Regions from separate parts of the Streptomyces kunmingensis genome, predicted to be linked through region 1. Evidence: riboswitches for the same ligand, from Rfam matches in the RefSeq annotation. Region 1 holds a riboswitch; the other holds the start of a gene.
The links. Region 1 has a riboswitch for glycine ahead of gcvT (glycine cleavage system aminomethyltransferase GcvT). Riboswitches for the same ligand answer to the same signal wherever they lie in the genome.
Positions count from the first base shown of each region.

Region 2: linked by a shared signal. The riboswitch ahead of gcvP (aminomethyl-transferring glycine dehydrogenase) and the one ahead of gcvT (glycine cleavage system aminomethyltransferase GcvT) in region 1 are both predicted to bind glycine.

Region 1 covers NZ_BAAATS010000019.1:325,458-332,833, reverse strand. Annotated here, with positions in the region: gene ABD366_RS25845 (serine hydroxymethyltransferase) at 1-1,254, opposite strand, end outside; gene gcvH (glycine cleavage system protein GcvH) at 1,261-1,638, opposite strand; gene gcvT (glycine cleavage system aminomethyltransferase GcvT) at 1,705-2,820, opposite strand; glycine riboswitch at 2,874-2,992, opposite strand; glycine riboswitch at 2,993-3,092, opposite strand; gene ABD366_RS25830 (AAA family ATPase) at 3,227-3,889, shown strand; gene ABD366_RS25825 (enhanced serine sensitivity protein SseB) at 3,915-4,697, shown strand; gene ABD366_RS25820 (enhanced serine sensitivity protein SseB C-terminal domain-containing protein) at 4,817-5,608, shown strand; gene ABD366_RS25815 (ABC transporter permease) at 5,972-6,976, shown strand; gene ABD366_RS25810 (ABC transporter substrate-binding protein) at 7,090-7,376, shown strand, end outside.
Region 2 covers NZ_BAAATS010000074.1:8,288-15,663, forward strand. Annotated here, with positions in the region: gene ABD366_RS43210 (MerR family transcriptional regulator) at 1-485, shown strand, start outside; gene ABD366_RS43215 (DNA polymerase IV) at 545-1,927, shown strand; gene ABD366_RS43220 (PRC-barrel domain-containing protein) at 2,046-2,423, opposite strand; glycine riboswitch at 2,538-2,632, shown strand; gene gcvP (aminomethyl-transferring glycine dehydrogenase) at 2,817-5,702, shown strand; gene ABD366_RS43230 (DUF5999 family protein) at 5,771-5,971, opposite strand; gene ABD366_RS43235 (hypothetical protein) at 6,302-6,889, opposite strand.

The sequences.
Region 1 (7,376 bases):
GTACAGCGGGTGCTTCTCGGCCAATGCGGTCACCCGTGCCTTGAGGGCGTCCACGTCGTAGGACGGCTTGAGGGCCTCGGCGATCACGTCGGCGACCTCGGTGAAGTCCTCGGCGGTGAAGCCGCGGGTGGCGAGCGCGGGCGTGCCGATGCGCAGGCCGGAAGTGACCATCGGCGGGCGCGGGTCGTTCGGGACGGCGTTGCGGTTGACCGTGATGCCGACCTCGTGGAGGCGGTCCTCGGCCTGCTGGCCGTCCAGTTCGGAGTCGCGCAGGTCGACCAGGACGAGGTGCACGTCCGTGCCGCCGGAGAGCACGTTCACGCCGTGGGCGCGGGCGTCCTCCGAGGTCAGGCGCTCGGCGAGGATACGGGCACCCTCGATCGTGCGCTGCTGGCGCTCCTTGAAGTCCTCACTGGCGGCGACCTTGAAGGAGACCGCCTTCGCCGCGATCACGTGCTCCAGGGGACCGCCCTGGAAGCCCGGGAAGACGGATGAGTTCAGCTTCTTCGCGAAGTCCTTCTTGGCGAGGATGATGCCGCCGCGCGGACCGCCGAGCGTCTTGTGCGTGGTGGACGTGACGACGTCCGCGTACGGCACGGGGTTGGGGTGCAGGCCCGCGGCCACCAGGCCCGCGAAGTGCGCCATGTCGACCCACAGGTACGCCTCGACCTCGTCGGCGATGCGACGGAACTCGGCGAAGTCCAGCCGGCGCGGGTACGCCGACCAGCCGGCGATGATCACCTTCGGGCGGTGCTCCTTGGCGAGCCGCTCCAGCTCGGCCATGTCGACCAGGCCGTTGTCGTCGACGTGGTACGCGACCACGTCGAACTGCTTGCCGGAGAAGTTCAGGCGCATGCCGTGCGTGAGGTGGCCGCCGTGCGCCAGGTCCAGGCCGAGGATCGTGTCGCCGGGCTTGGCGAGCGCGAAGAGGGCGGCCTGGTTCGCGGAGGCGCCCGAGTGCGGCTGCACGTTGGCGTACTCGGCGCCGAACAGCTCCTTGACCCGGTCGATCGCGATCTGCTCGGTGACGTCGACGTGCTCGCAGCCGCCGTAGTAGCGGCGGCCGGGGTAGCCCTCGGCGTACTTGTTGGTGAGGACCGAGCCCTGGGCCTCCATGACGGCGACCGGCGCGAAGTTCTCCGACGCGATCATTTCCAGGGTCGACTGCTGGCGGTGCAGCTCGGCGTCGACGGCCTTGGCCACGTCCGGGTCGAGCTCGTGCAGGGACTGGTTCATTGCGGACTTGTCGGTCATATCGGGTCAGCTCCCGGAGAACTCGGTGTACTCGTCGGCGGTGAGCAGGTCCTTCGGCTCCTCGGAGATCCGGACCTTGAACAGCCAGCCGCCCTCGAAGGGCGCCGAGTTCACCAGGGACGGGTCGTCGACGACGTCCGTGTTGGCCTCGGTGACCTCGCCCGACACGGGGGAGTACAGGTCGGAGACCGACTTGGTGGACTCCAGCTCGCCGCAGGTCTCGCCCGCGGTGATGGCGTCGCCGACCTCGGGGAGCTGGACGAAGACGATGTCACCGAGCGCGTTGGCCGCGTGCTCCGTGATGCCGACCGTGGCGACGCCGTCCTCCACGGCCGACAGCCACTCGTGCTCCTTGCTGTAACGCAGCTGCTGGGGGTTGCTCATGAGTCGAATTCTCCTGTACGCGAGGCGGTGCTGATGACAGTGGGGGAGGGCGCCGGGATACGAGCGTTACTTCTGGCGCTTGTAGAACGGCAGCGCCACGACCTCGTACGGCTCATGCGTACCGCGGATGTCCACACCCACGCCCGCCGCGCCCGGCCCGGCGTGCGCGGCGTCCACGTACGCCATGGCGATCGGCTTGCCCAGGGTCGGGGAGGGGGCGCCGGAGGTGACCTCGCCGATCACCTGTCCCTCGTGGACGACCGGCATGCCCGCGCGCGGGACGCGGCGGCCCTCGGCGACCAGGCCGACGAGCTTGCGGGGCGGGGCGCTCTCGGCGCGCTCGGCGGCGGCCGTCAGCGCCTCGCGGCCCACGAAGTCGCCGTCCTTCTCGAACTTCACGACCCGGCCGAGCCCCGCGTCGAACGGCGTCAGCTCCGTGGTCAGCTCGTGCCCGTACAGCGGCATACCCGCCTCCAGGCGCAGCGTGTCGCGGCAGGACAGGCCGCACGGCGTGAGGCCGTACTCCGCGCCCGCCTCGGTCAGCGCCTGCCACAGCTTCTCCGCGTCGGCGGGCGCGACGAACAGCTCGAAGCCGTCCTCGCCGGTGTAGCCGGTGCGCGCGATGAGCGCCTCGACGCCCGCGACGGTGCCCGGCAGACCCGCGTAGTACTTCAGCCCGTCCAGGTCGGCGTCCGTGACGGACTTCACGATGGCGGGGGAGTGCGGGCCCTGCACGGCGATCAGCGCGTACGCGTCCCGGTCGTCGCGGACCTCGGCGTCGAACCCGGCGGCCCGCTCGGTCAGGGCGTCGAGGACGGTCTGCGCGTTGCCCGCGTTGGCGACCACCATGTACACGGTCTCGGCCAGGCGGTAGACGATCAGGTCGTCGAGGATGCCGCCGTCCGCGCGGCAGATCATGGTGTAGCGGGCGCGGCCGACGCCGACCGTGCCGATGTTGCCCACGAGCGCGAAGTTCAGGAGCGCCACCGCGTCCGGTCCGGACACCGTGATCTCACCCATGTGGGACAGGTCGAAGAGCCCGGCCTTCGTACGCACCGCGTTGTGCTCGTCGCGCTCGCTGGCGTAGCGCAGCGGCATGTCCCAGCCGGCGAAATCGGTCATCGTGGCGCCCAGCGAGCGGTGCAGGGCGTCGAGGGCTGTCGTACGAGGGGTACGGGTCATGGCTGGTGCTCCCGGGCGTGACGGCGATGGCGAGGGGTCCCCCGTGGCGGAGGCCCTCCCCATCTGTCATCGGAACCTGAGAGGTTCGCCCCGACCACACGTACTCATGGTCATGGCTTGCACCTTGGGTGGGGCCGCCGTACTGGACGGTCGGCCCGCTTTTCAGATGTGCCTCGCCCGCGCGGTACGGGGCCTGAGAGATTCAAGGGAGGAACTTGCTCCTTCGGCGTCCGGGCCCACATACGTGTCCGGAACTCTCCCGCGCGGATTCAAGCGGCCGGTATGCGGTTGTGTGCCTGTGGCGCGCACATCATTGCACGCCCGTGGAACGGGGAAACCCCACGGCGGGCATTACCTTCTCTTTACACTTGGCGGGCAAGGGTAAGTGGGCGGGACGGGGAGGACGATCACGGTGCGCAAGGCGATCGCGGGGGCGTACGCGACAGCGGCGTCAGCCGCGTCCACGGTGGTGCCCGGGGTGCGCATTCCCGGGCAGCGTTCGGTGCGGGACCTGCGCGGGCGCGGTGGCCGCACACCGCGCTTCATCGGCTTCGCGGCGGGCGACCTCGTCGTCCTCTCGGGGCTGCCGGGCAGCGGCAAGTCCACCCTGATGCGACGGGCCGTCACGGTCGTGCGCATCGACTCCCAGGACACCCGCGAGCGCTGGGCCGCCCGGCTGCCGCGCGGCGTGCCGTACGCGCTCTACCGGCCGCTGGTGCGCATCGCGCACTACGTGGGCCTGCACCAGGCGATGCGCTCCGGCGCCAGCGTCGTCGTGCACGACTGCGGCACCCAGGCGTGGGTGCGCCGCTGGGTGACGCGAGCGGCCCGGCGGCGCGGCGCCTCCGTCCACCTGCTGCTCCTCGACGTCCCCCCGGACACGGCGCTCGAAGGGCAGCTGGAGCGGGGCCGGGGGGTGTCGCGGTACGCGTTCGCCCGGCACCGGCGGGCGGTGGGCGCGCTGGTGACGTCGACGGAGCGGGGCGAGCTGCCGGCAGGCATCGAATCGGCGGTGCTCCTCGACCGGGCGGCGACCGACGCGCTCGGCGGGATCACGTTCAGGGGCTGAACCCCAGGCGTTATCGTCGGCGGCTATGGAACACCCGGCATTTCACGAGGACGCGCACCCCCACCCCCACCCGGCACAGGCCTGGCCGGCGAACGAGCTGGAGGAGGTCCTCGCCGCGGCGGTCGGCGTCGAGGGCGCGGGCGGCCGCATCGTCGAGGTCCTCGGCCGCAGCCCGATCTGGATTCCGCTGCCCCAGGGCGGCAGCACCGAGAGCCGCGACCTCGATCTGCCGACGCTGGAGATCGAGGGCCAGGCCTTCGTCCCCGTCTTCAGCTCCGAGCAGCAGTTCATGCAGGTCACCGGTGGCCGGATGCACTGCACGGTGGCCCCGGCCGTCGAGTTCGCGCGCGGGCTGCCCGCGCAGGTCGGGCTCGCCCTGAACCCGGACGGCGCGATCGGCATCCCGCTGCCCCCGCCCGCCGTCGCCGAACTGGCCCGCAGCGGCCGCACCCCGCTGGACGGACCGGCGACCGGTGGCCGCGTCGTGCTCTCCGAGCCGGACTGGCAGCAGGACCCGGTGGACTTCCTGGCGGCGGTGCGCGAGGAGTTCGAGGCGACCGGCACCGTACTGTCCGCCCACCGCTGTCTCGCCGTCGTCGAGGACGGGGCTCCGTCGCTGTTCATCGGCGTACAGCTGACCCAGTGGGAGGGCGCCGCGCGCGACCTTCCGCTGGACGCGCTCGGCCGTGCGCTCGGCCGGTCACCCGCCGCCTGGCCGGTGAACCTGGTCTTCCTCGACGTCACCCAGGACCCGGTCGCCGACTTCCTGCGCACCCGCGTACGTCCGTTCTATGTACGGGAACGGTGACACCGTCCGTCAAGTCGGTGTCAGGAACGCCGCTTAAGCTGGTTTCATGACGTGACCGGGCGGCACTGTGCCCTCCGGTCACGGGCGGAACACGGACGTTCACGAAGGGGCGGTTACGGGTGAGTGCGTCGGGCACGGCCGCGGCCGGACAGGTCGAGCACATGCTGCGCCAGGTGACTCCCGGGCGCTACGACGCGTACGAGGCGCTCCTCGCGGCCCTCGCCGCCGGACAGGTCTGGATGCTGCTCTGGCACGGCCAGGCAGGCTCGCCCGACGCCCAGTTCGGGAACATGGACGTGGACGGTTTCTCCTACGCCCCCTGCGTCACCTCCGCCCAGGAGCTCTCCGCGTCCGGCTGGTCCCGCGCCTACGAAGTCGTCAGCGGCGTCGACGCGGCCCGCACGCTCTACCCCGACCACTACGGCCTCTGGCTCAACCCGCACGCCCCCGGCGGCGGCGTCGGGGTGCCCTGGCTCGACCTGCGCCGGATCGCGGGCGGCCTCGACCGGCAGCCCGCCGGTCCGCTGCGGCTGACCGAGCCGGCCATCGAGATCCCCCAGTTCTGGGCGCTGCTGGCGCAGAACGCGCACCGCACCACCGCGATCCGGTCCCTGCGCCGCGCGTGGGTGCAGCCCGCGGTCGGGGCGCCGTACCTGGCGATCGGCCTCGACGTCTACGACACGGCGCCCGCGTCGGTGGACGCGGTCCGGGCGATGATGCAGCAGTCCGTCGCGGCGGTCCCGGACGGGCTGCCGGTGTCCACGGTGGCCATGTCCGACGAGTACGACCCGGTGGCGATGTGGCTGCGGGCGAACGCGCGGCCGTTCTACGACCGGGAGTCCCACGCGGCTCCGGCAGCTCCGGCCGGCGGGGGTTACGGCTACCCGCCGCCGTACGGCGCGTCGTACTGAACCGATGTCCTCCATCGCCACCCCCAGCCCGTCCGGCGATTGAGGACGAGCCTTTCGGGCGATAAGCCGGAACCGCAACTTGCATAGGACTACGAACCGTTGTGGCCCCAATGTCCGGACCAGCAACACTTCCGCCCCAACTGCCCAACGTTCGCACCCCGTTCACAGCTGTCCGGATAACGGAACACCCCTGACCGCATCACGTTTAGGCATCCTTTCCCCGTCGGGTCTGGCAACAGATCGCACACAGGTTGAAGACTCCCGCAGCAGGGGGCTTCGCCTCTGTGTACGACGGACTGAATGACGCCGCTACCGCGGCAAGTGCGGGCCGGTCACCGCCGGTTGAGAGGGGTCCCTGCCACGATGACGGCACCATTGCACGACACGACTGCGGAAACGGAGCCGACCGCCCCGGTCGACGCCGCCGCGAGCGGCGCCGGCGGCAAGGTGGAAGGGCGGTCGCTGAAGCAGATCGCCTGGAACCGCCTCAAGCGGGACAAGGTCGCCCTCACCGGTGGCATCGTTGTCGTCTTCCTCGTTCTGGTGGCGGTCTTCGCCCCGCTCATCGTGAGCCTGCTCGGCCACCCGCCGAACCAGTTCCACCAGGACAAGCTCGACCCGCTGACCAACCTGCCCAGCGGGTCCCTCGGCGGCGTCAGCGGCGACTTCCTGTTCGGCGTCGAACCGAACAAGGGCCGCGACGTGTTCAGCCGCATCGTCTACGGCGCCCGCATCTCCCTGCTCGTGGCCTTCCTCGCGGCGATCGTCGCGGTGGCCCTCGGCACCCTGTTCGGCATCATCGCCGGTTACTTCGGCGGCTGGGTCGACGCGCTGATCAGCCGCGTCATGGACGTGCTGCTCTCGTTCCCGCAGCTGCTCTTCATCATCTCCCTGGTCTCGGTGCTCCCGGACGACCTGCTCGGCCTGACCGGCAGCGGGGTACGCATCGCCGTCCTCGTCATGGTCATCGGCTTCTTCGGCTGGCCGTACATCGGCCGCATCGTCCGCGGCCAGACGCTGTCACTGCGCGAGCGCGAGTACGTGGAAGCGGCCCGGTCACTGGGCGGCGGCTCGCGCCACGTCCTCTTCAAGGAGCTGCTGCCGAACCTCGTCGCGCCGATCGTCGTCTACATGACGCTGATGATCCCGACGAACATCCTCACGGAAGCGGCGCTCAGCTTCCTCGGTGCCGGTGTCCGGCCGCCCACGGCGTCCTGGGGCGGCATGCTCCGCGACGCCCTCGAGACGTACGAGCACGACCCGATGTTCATGGTCTTCCCGGGCGTCACGATCTTCATCACCGTCCTCGCGTTCAACCTCTTCGGCGACGGGCTGCGCGACGCGCTCGACCCGAAGGGGACCCGGTAAAGCCTCAGGCCCGACCGGTCTGTACCGAACTGCCCCTGCCGCACTGTCAGGTGGCTCTACTCCATGGTTCTCCGGCAGCAGCCCGGGACCGCGATCTCGGAGGTTACGAGAAAATGCCCACAGGTTCCTCGAAACGACGGCTCGCCGCCGGCGCCGCCCTCGTTGTCGCGGCGCTCGTGTCGACCACGGCGTGCGGCGGCGGTGACGGCGACTCCAAGGACTCGTCGAAGGGCGCCGGCTACGACGCGGCCTACAACAAGGTCGCCAATGCCTCCACGAAGAAGGGAGGCACGCTGAAGATGGTCGGCAAGCAGGACCTGGACTCCGCCGACCCGCAGCGCGCCTACTACGGCATGTCGTGGGACTTCATGCGGTTCTACACGCGTCAGCTCGTGTCGTT
Region 2 (7,376 bases), on a different contig from region 1:
TCGGGTACCGGGGACCGACCGCGTGCGCGGCGGCCGGCATCACTTATCGACAGCTCGACTACTGGGCCAGGACCGGCCTCGTCGAGCCCAGCGTGCGGGCCGCGTACGGCTCGGGGACGCAGCGTCTGTACAGCTTCCGGGACGTCGTCGTCCTCAAGGTCGTCAAGCGCTTCCTGGACACGGGTGTCTCGCTGCAGAACATCCGTACGGCCGTGCAGCATCTGCGGGAGCGGGGCTTCGCGGACCTGGAGCGCATGACGCTCATGAGCGACGGCGCAACGGTGTACGAGTGCACGTCACCGGCCGAGGTCCACGAGCTGCTCCAGGGCGGGCAGGGGATCTTCGGGATCGCGGTGGGCGTGGTCTGGCAGGACGTGGAGAGAGCCCTGTCGCAGCTGCACGGGGAGCGGGTGGACACCGGCGAGACGCTGGTCGGGCACAACCCCTCCGACGAGCTGGCGAGGCGGCGCAACCGGGCCGTGTGAGGACGGGCCCCGCGGGCCGTGCGGCCGCGTTGTCAGTGGCGTAGGGCAGCATCGGTGAGGTGAGGACCGGGCCGACGATTCTGCATCTCGACATGGACGCCTTCTACGCCTCGGCGGAGCAGGCGGCCAAGCCGAGCCTGCGCGGGAAAGCTGTCGTCGTGGGCGGGCTCGGGCCGCGTGGCGTCGTGGCGACGGCGTCGTACGAGGCGCGGAAGTTCGGGGTGCATTCGGCTATGCCGATGGGGCAGGCCCGGCGGCTCGCTCCCAACGCCGCGTACCTGGTGCCGCGGTTCCGGCTCTACCGGGAGATCAGCGAGCAGGTGATGGGGCTGCTGCGGGAGCTCTCGCCGCTGGTGGAGCCCTTGAGCCTCGACGAGGCGTTCGTCGATCTGGAGGCCGGTGAGGTGGCCTGGGACGAGTCTTCCGCGGAGGCCGTCGGTGCCCGGCTGCGGGCGGACATCCGGCGCGTGACCGGGCTGACCGGGTCCGTAGGGCTCGCCGCCTCCAAGATGCTGGCGAAGATCGCGTCGGAGGAGGCGAAGCCGGACGGCCTGGTGCTGATACGGCCGGGGACCGAGCGGGCGCTGCTCGGGCCGAAGTCCGTGCGGATCCTGCCGGGCGTGGGGCCCGCTACCGGGGACCATCTGCGGCGGGCCGGGATCCTCACCGTCGCGGAGATCGCCGAGGCGGGCGAGGACGAGCTGGTGCGCCTCCTCGGAAAGTCGCACGGGGCGCAGCTGTACGCCATGGCCCTGGCCCATGACGCCCGGCCCGTGGTCGCCGAGCGCGATTCCAAGTCGGTGTCGGTCGAGGACACGTACGACGTGGACATCCACGAGCGGGTGCGGGTCCGGGCGGAGGTGCAGCGGCTCGCCGACCGGTGTGTGGAGCGGCTGCGGGCGGCCGAGCGGTCGGGGCGGACCGTGGTTCTGAAGGTGCGGCGGTACGACTTCTCCACCCTGACGCGGTCCGAGACGCTGCGGGGGCCGACGGACGATCCGGGGGTGGTGCGGGAGGCCGCCGCGCGGCTGCTGGAGTCCGTGGACACGACGGGCGGGGTGCGGCTGCTCGGGGTCGGGGTGAGCGGGCTCGCCGACTACACGCAGGAGGATCTGTTCGCGCAGGCGGCTGCGCAGGCGGCTGCCGCCGAGGAGAGCCGGGGGGCGGAGGGCGCCGGTGAGGAGGGGGAGGAGCGGGAGCGGGCCGAGGTGGCCGAGGTGGTGGCCGAGCCGGTGGTGGGCGAGCGGCGGTGGATGGCGGGGCACGATGTGCGGCACGCGGAGTTCGGGGCCGGGTGGGTGCAGGGGAGTGGGCTTGGGCGGGTGACTGTGCGGTTCGAGACGCCCTATGCGGTGGGGCCCGGGCGGGTTCGGACGTTTCTTGTTGATGACCCCTTGTTGGTGCCGGGGGAGCCGTTGCCGTTGGTCGAGCCGGGGGAGTAGGGGGCCGGGGTTGCAGTGCGGGTGGGGTGGTGGCGCGCGGTGACGCGGGGCTCTGCCCCGGACCCCGCTCCTCAATCGCCGGAGGGGCTTGATTTGGTGCTGGTTGGGCTTGATCGGGTTAGGGGTGGTCGGGTTCTGAGCCTGCTATGTGGCCGAACATGAGGTCGTCCGAGGCGTGTGGGGGTGTGAGGTCCAGGCCGTAGTGGTGGTAGAGCTGTAGTTCCTGTTCGGGGGAGAGGTGGCGGCCTACGCCGAAGTCCGGGGAGTCCTTGATCAGGGCGCGTTCGAAGGGGACGCGGAGGGTGCCGTCGACCAGTTCGCTGGGTTCCAGGGGGATGAAGGCGTCGCGGCTGAAGAGGCCGGTGCGGATCGCCGCCCACTCCGGCACGCCCGTGGCGTCGTCGAGGTAGACCTCGTCGATCGTGCCGATCTTGCTGCCGTTGCGGTCGAACGCCTTGCGGCCGATCAAGTTGCGCGGATCGACGTCGGTCTGCACGGGCCCTCCCAATGGTCGCAACTCGTCTGTAAGCACTACGAAAGAGCACATTGGGGATGGCGGCCACTCGAGGGTTCCGCTCAAGTCGCCGCTGGTAGGCTGGCAAATGGCTGCTGACCCCGTGCGGGAGAGTCTCCGGAAGTTGTCGGGGACGCCGAAGGAGCAAATCCTCCCCGGAATCTCTCAGGCCCATGTACCGCACGGACGAGGTCACTCTGGAAAGCAGGGCGGGTGCTCGTTTCCCGCTCTCACCGACGGTGAAAGCCGGTGTGTTCCGTGCTCGCGCGGGGCGGACCGGTGAAGCTCTCAGGTTGAGATGACAGAGGGGGAGGCCGTCCGGGCACCCACGCCGTGGTGCCCCTCGCAGGTCGCAATGACCAGGAGGCCTCCGCAATGACCGCCAACCGTACTCCGCTCTCCGCGCTGGAGCAGGGCATCCCCTTCGAGCAGCGCCACATCGGTCCGGATGACGCCGCGCAGGCCAAGATGCTCGCGCAGGTCGGCTACGGCTCGCTCGACGAGCTGACGGCGGCCGCGGTGCCGGACGTGATCAAGAGCGCCGAGGCGCTTCAGCTGCCGGCCGCCAGGACCGAGGCCGAGGTGCTCGCCGAGCTGCGCTCCCTCGCGGACCGGAACCAGGTGCTCGGCTCGATGATCGGGCTCGGCTACTACGGGACGTTCACGCCGCCCGTCATCCTGCGCAACGTCATGGAGAACCCGTCCTGGTACACGGCCTACACGCCGTACCAGCCGGAGATCTCGCAGGGCCGCCTGGAGGCGCTGCTCAACTTCCAGACCATGGTCGCCGAACTGACCGGACTGCCGACGTCCGGCGCCTCCCTCCTCGACGAGGGCACGGCCGCCGCCGAGGCCATGGCGCTGTCGCGGCGTATCGGCAAGGTCAAGAACGGCGCGTACGTGGTGGACGCCGACGCGCTGCCGCAGACCGTCGCCGTCATCCGGACGCGCGCCGAGCCGACCGGTGTGGAGATCGTCGTCGCCGACCTGAGCGACGGGATTCCCGCCGAGGTCGCCGAGCGCGGCGTCGTCGGCGTACTCGTGCAGTACCCGGGGGCCTCCGGCGCCGTGCGGGACATCAAGCCCGTCATCGAGCAGGCGCACGAGCTGGGCGCCATCGTCACCGTCGCCGCCGATCTGCTCGCTCTGACGCTGCTGACCTCGCCCGGCGAGCTGGGCGCGGACATCGCCGTCGGCACGACGCAGCGCTTCGGTGTACCGATGGGCTTCGGCGGCCCGCACGCCGGTTACATGGCCGTACGGGAGAAGTTCGCGCGGTCCCTGCCCGGGCGGCTCGTCGGTGTCTCCGTCGACGCCGACGGGAACAAGGCGTACCGCCTCGCCCTGCAGACGCGTGAGCAGCACATCCGTCGTGAGAAGGCGACGAGCAACATCTGCACGGCGCAGGTCCTGCTCGCCGTGATGGCCGGAATGTACGCCGTCTACCACGGGCCGGACGGCCTGCGTTCCATCGCGCAGCGCGCCCACCGCTACGCCACCTTGCTGGCGGCCGGTCTGACGGCGGGCGGCGTCGAGGTCGTGCACGAGGTGTACTTCGACACCGTGACCGTCCGGGTGCCGGGCACGGCCGCTCAGGTCGTCCGCACCGCCCGCGAGGGCGGGGTCAACGTGCGGCTGGTCGACGCCGATCACGTCTCCGTCGCCTGCGACGAGACCACGACGCGGAGCCAACTGCACGTCGTCTGGGGCGCGTTCGGGGTCGAGGGCGACATCGAGGCGCTGGACGCCGGGACGGCGGACGTGCTGCCCGGGGACGCGCTGCGCACCGACGAGATCCTGACGCACCCCGTCTTCCACCAGCACCGCTCCGAGACCGCGATGCTGCGCTACCTGCGCAAGCTCGCCGACCGCGACTACGCGCTCGACCGCGGCATGATCCCGCTGGGCTCCTGCACGATGAAGCTCAACGCGACGACGGAGATGGAGCCGGTCACCTGGCCCGAGTTCGGGCAGCTGCACCCCTTCGTGCCGGCCGAGCAGGCGCAGGGCTACCTGACGCTCATCACGGAGCTCGAGGAGCGGCTCGCGGAGGTCACGGGCTACGACAAGGTGTCGTTGCAGCCCAACGCCGGTTCGCAGGGCGAGCTGGCCGGGTTGCTCGCGGTGCGCGGCTACCACCGCGCCAACGGGGACGAGCAGCGGACCGTCTGCCTCATCCCGTCGTCGGCGCACGGCACGAACGCGGCGAGCGCCGTGATGGCCGGTATGAAGGTCGTCGTCGTGAAGACCGCCGACGACGGTGAGATCGACGTCGAGGACCTGCGGGCCAAGATCGAGACCTACGCCGACCAGCTCTCCGTCCTCATGATCACGTACCCGTCGACGCACGGCGTCTTCGAGGAGCACGTCGCCGACATCTGCGCCGCGGTGCACGACGCCGGCGGTCAGGTGTACGTCGACGGGGCGAACCTCAACGCTCTGGTGGGCCTTGCCAAGCCGGGCCACTTCGGCGGCGACGTCTCGCACCTGAACCTGCACAAGACGTTCTGCATCCCGCACGGCGGCGGCGGTCCCGGTGTGGGCCCGGTCGGTGTGCGCGCGCACCTGGCGCCGTACCTGCCGAACCACCCGATGCAGCCGGCCGCGGGACCGGAGACCGGGGTCGGGCCGATCTCGGCCGCGCCGTGGGGCTCCGCCGGCATCCTGCCGATCTCGTGGTCGTACGTGCGTCTCATGGGCGGCGAAGGGCTGAAGCGGGCGACGCAGGTCGCCGTGCTCTCCGCGAACTACATCGCCAAGCGGCTCGAGCCGCACTTCCCCGTGCTCTACACCGGGCCCGGCGGGCTCGTCGCGCACGAGTGCATCATCGATCTGCGGCCGCTGAGCAAGGCGACCGGGGTCACCGTCGACGACATCGCCAAGCGCCTCATCGACTACGGGTTCCACGCGCCGACCATGTCGTTCCCGGTCGCCGGGACGCTGATGATCGAGCCGACCGAGAGCGAGGACATCGGCGAACTCGACCGGTTCTGCGAGGCGATGATCGCCATTCGCGGGGAGGTCGAGCGGGTCGCCTCCGGCGAGTGGCCGGCGCAGGACAACCCGCTGCGGAACGCTCCGCACACGGCCGGGATGCTCGGCGGGGAGTGGGAGCACGCGTACAGCCGCGAGGAAGCCGTGTTCCCCGCGGGGGTCGCCGCTTCCGACAAGTACTGGCCGCCGGTGCGCCGTATCGACCAGGCGTTCGGTGACCGGAACCTCGTGTGCTCGTGCCCGCCCCTGGATGCCTACGAGGCGTGATGGCCGAGAGGGCTGCGCGGCCGGCCGTTGTCCGTGGCTGGTCGCGCAGTTCCTCGCTTCCTCGCGCCCTAGGCGGCTGTCACCACCGCTCCGAGCGGGCGGTGCGGGGCGATGATCGTGCCGTTGGGCAGCAGCTCGCCGGTGTCCTCGAAGAGCAGGACCCCGTTGCACAGGAGGCTCCAGCCCTGCTCCGGGTGGTGAGCCACGGGAAGCGCGGCCTCCCTGTCCGCGGACTCTGCTGTCGGGCACGATGGCTGGTGCTGGCACATGGATGGGTTCTTTCGCTGCGTAGTGATGTCGATGATGTTGTCGTCCGTGCTGCGGCTCGAAGTCGTGTTCATCGCCGCCCCCCGTATTCAGTCGGTCCGGAACCCAGTGTTGCCCTGTGGGCGTCAATCCGCAGGGATTTCGTAGCAGCGGTCCTTACTGGATTGAGACGCGTCACCCGTGCGGACGGTTCAGTCCAACAGCACTGCCTCTTCGGGTGGTTCGGGGTGGCCGGAGTGGACTAGTCCGCTCCGGCATGGCTGTGCCCCGCGACCGGACGGCGGACGGTGCGGGGCACAGGTCTGTGAGGGCGCGCTGTTCTTCCGGTCGCGTCAGGCGAGCAGGACGGCCCGTGGTGGTGTCAGCCGCAGGGCGAGGACCGGGAGCAGTTCCGCCACGCGGTGCGGTCGGTTGGCCGCGATGCCGGGCGGCGCCGGCGCGAGCGGGACCAGGATGTCGTCGGCCGCCGGATGCCCGCTCGCGGCGTCCGCGGTGTGGTCGCCGTGCAGCCACAGGGTGAGCATGTACAGCTCCGGGACCGAGAGCAGGCGTGGCTGGTAGGTCTTCGGCAGGGACTCCGCCTGGCGCAGGGCGCGCTCGGTGGAGGTGACGTAGGGGCCCTCGAAGAAGTGCGAGAAGGTCCAGCCGTCGGGAGTGAGCCTCGTGTCGGCGGCGGCCACCGCACGATCGCCGCACCGGACCAGGAAGCGCCAGCCGGTGAGGGTGGCGGGTGTGGGGCGTCCGGTGGTTTCGGTTACGTGGTCCAACACATAGACGGGCAAGGGGAGTTCAGGACTTGCTGGTCCCTGTGCGGCGCGCAGGGACGGGGTGCGGGCCTCACGGACGGCGGTGGGGGAACCTAGGGCCGTGAGGACGCTGCGGAGGGCGGGCGCGGGAGCCGGGGGGACATGCAGCGGCATGGTGGGTCGCCTCTCATTCGACAGGCACGTGGTGCGAGGGCGGTGCGGGACGAGCGGACGGCGCTGTCTGCTGCGGGTGCGCGAAAATGCGCGACGTAACGCGGGCCAGAGGGGGCGGGGGCCTCGACACGGGCGCCAACTCTCTGTCTCGTTCGCGGAGTTTATACGACATGTGTTCACACAGTGTTTCCGCTACCAGAGCCGAGAGGGTGCGCAAGGTGCTATTCGGCCGTCGTGTCGGCGGTGTTTTGTCGGCGCGCATCCGATTTTCTGCGAACCTTGGCCGCGTGACCTCGGCGTTGCCCGAGCGGGCGGTCGGCTGATTCTGATCGGCGTTTTTTACCAGACGTTCGTAGAAGAATCTGCAAAACGCCGCATGCCTAGAGAATGTGCCGCCGGGTAACTGCACCGAGCGTACTGCTCCGCGGGCCCGCGCGGGGCGTTATCGATCACACCGGTTGGGCATCATCCACCGTGACACGCGGCC